DNA from 2 places in the Paraburkholderia sp. SIMBA_054 genome. Region 2 is predicted to be linked to the other one. Evidence: predicted binding sites of a transcription regulator. Region 2 holds the regulator's gene; the other holds the start of a gene.

Region 1 (2,397 bases), on a different contig from region 2:
TCAGGTGGTCCTCGCGCCACGTCGGCTCGGCGAGCGCCACCTCGATCGTTGTCGGGACGATCGCATCGCGGCCGCGCTCATGTTCGAGCAGTAGCGCAATGCGCGTGACGGCAAGCTGCTTCTGCGACAGCCAGCCCGTTAGCTGGACGACGAGCCGGCGGGCCGCAAAGAGACAGGCTTCGGCGTGCTCAATGCGATCGGGCAGCTCGACGCGCGCCTGAAAGGTCGGCGGCGTTTCATACCATTCGTACACTTCGGGTGCTACTCCGTTGGCGCGGTCGAGCACATCGAGCAATGCCGTGCCGCATCGTTTTTTCAGTCCCGCACGGGGTAGGCGCATTAGTTGTCCGACTGTCTCGCAGCCGATGCCCGTCAACCAGTCGATGTGACGGCGAGCGGGTGTGGGCAGGCTCACTGGCAGTCCGGCGAGGGCGCGGGACAGCGACGCGTGCGACAGCGCAACACCACCGCGGTACCGCGCCAGTAGCCATGCCGCCTGTCCCGTTGGCGCGACGCTGATCGTGGCCGTTACACCCATTGCGTCGGCGACCCGGCGCGCCATGCGACGCATCGACCGGATGCCGCCAAAGAGCCGCAGACTTGCTGACACGTCGACGAGCACTGTGCTTTCCTCGGCGATCACGACCTGTGGCGAGAGGTTCAGCAGTCCTGTGGCGATCTCGCGCACCGCATTGACCTCCGCCGCGCTGTCGCGCTCCGACATGACAGTGGCCGGCGCGAGCGTCAGGACGCCGCTGCGCCGCATGCCGATGCAGACTCCGGCTGCTCGCGCGCACGAGTCGGCGGCAATGACGCGCTCCTTTTCGAGCACGGCAAGGCCTGCGCCGTCATCGGGTTCATGCGACCACTTCGGCCGGAACACTTCGAGGCACAACAACGGGAGATGGACGCCTATCCACAGTTGCATTGCGTTTTACGTTCAGGATTGGAGAGGGCGTCAGGGCGACGAACAGCGGTTCATCGCGGGCGGGGCCGCGGCGCTTCAGAAACTGGACATCGACGCCGCCTTTTGCCGCGCAAATCGCAAGCCGCAAAGGCGCGGACGATGCGTCACGTGTGGTTGCGAGCGGCCGCACCATGAAAAAGAGCGACTCGGACGTTTGCGCGGCCAGATGCAGTCGCCGCACCGCCTCGGGCCGCACGTGCTGCTGCCAAAATACGAGCGCGCCACAGGTGCCCGCACGCAGAATCTGCTCGGCAGCCCACAGCGCGTCGGCCGTCTTCGGTGCTTTCACAGTCAGCAGATTCGACGGATCGAGGCCCCACCACGCCAACGCGGTCGGCTGGACGTTATGCGGCGGCTGCAGGAACACGACCGGTTTGGGTCCCAGACGCTCGAAAGCAGGTCGCAGCAGACGCAGTTCCCCGCAGCCCGTCTGCTGGACCAGCAGATCAGTCAGCGCGCCGCGCGGCCACCCGCCGCCCGGTAGCTCGGCAGCGAGACCGTCGTCGCCGCAAGGGACGACCCGCGACGCCGCACGGGCAAGCTGATTGCCCTTCCACAAATCGGGATGAATCGCTTCGGGCAGCATGACGGCGCTCATGGCTCTCCCCCATGGAAAATACTGTATGGATGAACAGTATAGCCTGATAAGGCCACACTTAACATTGTTGAATTCCGAATGGCCCGCGTGGCACGCGTGCGGCTCCCGCCAGCGCGGCTGGGCGGCTTCACGGACCACGGCGAGTCAATCTGAACGTGGTCAATCTGTCTGGCCGCACAAGGCTATCGCCGTCCGGACGCAGTGTGGAGATGTTTGCGGGGATGATGATCCGGGCGTGGCGCTGAGCCGGGCGGCCACCCGACTGTCTGGCACCCGTTCAGCCGTCGCCACTCAGCGCGAACAAATCGGCGTGCGCAAGCCAGCTGATCGAACAAGTCCGAGCGATGCCCCCAGACATTCATCCTGTATGATCGGGGCAGCCGTTCGAACGGCAATCACCTGAACCGGTTCCCGTCTATCCCAGCCCGCTTCCGCAACCACTGTTTGCGAAAGCGTTGCTGCGCCTCCTTTTTATGTAGGCCGCCCATGCGGCAAAAGGAGAGACGATGAATGATTAAAGAAAACACAATCCCCCAAAGCATCCGGGAGGATGCACGGGTCCGCTTCGCCCAGCTTCGCCGCGACGTCGCGTACACCGCCGAAGAGATCCTGACTGCTGAAAACGGCTTTCCCATCAGCATCCGTGAAATCTCCGACGAGGCGGCCGCTCACGCGCAGCGCTGGCAGTACGATGACGCAAGGTCGGAACACGTCCCGGGCTGGAGCTGGCCGCACGAAGTGCGCCGCTTCCGCCGCCGGCCGCGTCGCGTGGACGCTGCGTTCTACGCGCATGACCAGGACGGTATCCAGTTGTGGGGACTGGTGCTCGGCC
Region 2 (2,397 bases):
CGCCGCGCGGCGGAATGCCGTTGAGCAACGCGGCGACACCATCCGGCGTCGCATAGGCATCGACGAGCGGACCAATCAATGCAACGCCGATCATCGCGCCGATGGCAGCTAGCGGATTGCCGTTGTGCTGCACGTCGAGCCGGCGCGTCAGCAATCCCGTGACCTGTAGCTTGAGGCTGTCGCGCAGCGCCGGATAATCGACGTACGCGTTGACCGTTTCGACATCTCGGGAATCGGCGGCGCGTTTGAGCCGGTCGAGCGCGATATACGGCGATGCGTACGCATAACCCAGCGCGGCCACGACGACGATCACGATCAACGCGATCAGAATCGACCGGCCAACCCGGCCTTTCATCCTTATCAAACCTGCCATTGTGCAGAACGCTCCGTTTTCAATATCGATCAGGTGTGGACCCGATCGGCACCGAAACGATCCCGCAAGTTTGCAAGCAAGCGTTTCTCAGCGTGAATGTCACACGCCTGTACCGCGCTCACGCCGCCTGCTGGGCCAACTGATCGCCTTGCTCCGCAATCGCGCGATCGATCATATTGCACACGGCGTCCACCGTGCCGACCATGATGAGTCGCGACGACCCGTGGTAGACCCGCACGGGCGCGCGCCGCGCCGGTTCCGCATTGAGGCCCGAGTTCAGCGACACGCGTGCGAATGCCGGCTGCGCGGACGGCAGCGGTTGGGGTTCTTCATCGAACAGCGATGCCGTGCCGCCCGTGACGTTCGACGCAAGCGCCGTCAGCGAACCACAAGGGACAAGCTCGCGCAGATGGCGCAGACGACCGAACTGGCGAAAGGGCAGCAAGCGGGCAAGGCGTTCCATGAGTCTCTCCAGACAGTGTTCAGCTAATTAGAATTCCGTCGGTCGGATCAACCCGACCGCGATGCCTTCCAGCGCGAACTCCGCGCTGCCGGCCTGAACAAAAATATTTTCGTAATCGGGGTTCTCGGCGATCAGCTCGATGCCGTTGGGCCGGCGCTTCAGGCGCTTCACGGTCACGTCGTCACCCAGACGCGCGATGATGATCTGGCCGTCTTTCGCTTCGCTCTTTTTCTGCACGGCGAGCAGGTCGCCGTCGAAGATGCCCGCGTCGCGCATCGACAGGCCGCGCACCTTCAGCAGGTAGTCGGGCTTGCTGGAGAACAGCGACGGGTCGCACGTATAAGTCTGCGAGATATGTTCTTGCGCGAGGATCGGGCTACCGGCTGCCACGCGGCCCACGAGCGGCAGTGACAACTGCATGATGCTCGCGTGCGGCAGCGTGAACTGGTGCGGGGAATCGTCCTGGCCCGCGAGCAGGCGGATGCCGCGCGACGCGCCCGCCGCCAGCTCGATCACGCCCTTGCGCGCCAGCGCCCTCAGGTGTTCTTCCGCCGAGTTCGCCGAGCTGAAGCCGAGTTCGGCCGCGATCTCGGCCCGCGTGGGCGGGAAGCCCGTGCGCTCGATGGCGCGGCGGATCAGTTCGAAAACCTGTTGCTGACGTGCGGTGAGTTTGGTCATGGCGCCACTGTATGGATAGACAGGTGACTGTATTTTTATACAGTATTCGGCGCATTTCAAGCTTTACTTTAAGTTCGTCGCGGCGGGTGTCGTGTGAACGTCGAAAGGCGACGCTGAAACGACGCTACGGACGCGCTCGCGGACGCAAACCATTCCTTTACCACTATTGCGTATTAAAAAATGAAGAAACATTATTTTTAATGATGAAGCCACCTGGATAGACTGCCTTCCATTGATGCAGCAGCAACGCCCACGCAGCGGCAGAGGCGCTTGCCGCTTGCGCAGCAGCGAAACGCGGCAATCAGCGGAAACCAGGCAGTCACACCAACAAGACGGAGAAGGTCGATGGGCATTCGGATCACGGGGTTGGCAGGAGCACAGAAGGCAAAGCGCGGCAGCGCGAAGCGGTTGGTCGCGGCGCTCGCGCTGGGCGCTGCGTCGGCGGTCGGGATGATCGCGCAGGCGCATGCGGACACCACGCTGCTGAATGTTTCCTACGATCCGACCCGCGAGCTGTATCAGGACGTCAATCAGGCCTTCGGCAAGGAATGGAAGGCGAAGACGGGCGAGTCGGTCACCTTCAAGCAGTCGCACGGCGGCTCGGGCGCGCAGGCGCGTTCGGTGCTCGACGGCCTGCAGGCCGACGTCGTGACGCTCGCGCTCGCTTATGACATCGACGCGCTCGCGAACAAGGGCCTCATCAACAAGGACTGGCAGAAGCGCCTGCCCGACAACGCGTCGCCGTACACGTCGACGATCGTGTTCCTCGTGCGCAAGGGCAACCCGAAGCACATCAAGGACTGGGACGATCTCGTGAAGCCGGGCGTGTCGATCGTGACGCCGAACCCGAAGACGTCGGGCGGCGCGCGCTGGAACTATCTGG

What was found. The regulator LexA, encoded in region 2, represses DNA repair genes until DNA is damaged. The targets are predictions, from matches to a motif close to ACTGTATNNNNATACAGT.
Region 1: a site for LexA is predicted at 1,586-1,603, ahead of imuA (translesion DNA synthesis-associated protein ImuA). Genes of this name have one in related genera too.

Annotation. Positions count from the first base shown of each region.
Region 1 covers NZ_JAWRXV010000001.1:14,403-16,799, reverse strand. Annotated here, with positions in the region: gene SB822_RS00080 (Y-family DNA polymerase) at 1-928, opposite strand, end outside; gene imuA (translesion DNA synthesis-associated protein ImuA) at 858-1,565, opposite strand; gene SB822_RS00070 (hypothetical protein) at 2,076-2,397, shown strand, end outside.
Region 2 covers NZ_JAWRXV010000069.1:38,789-41,185, reverse strand. Annotated here, with positions in the region: gene SB822_RS46200 (DUF2939 domain-containing protein) at 1-373, opposite strand, end outside; gene SB822_RS46195 (hypothetical protein) at 492-836, opposite strand; gene lexA (transcriptional repressor LexA) at 864-1,514, opposite strand; gene SB822_RS46185 (sulfate ABC transporter substrate-binding protein) at 1,860-2,397, shown strand, end outside.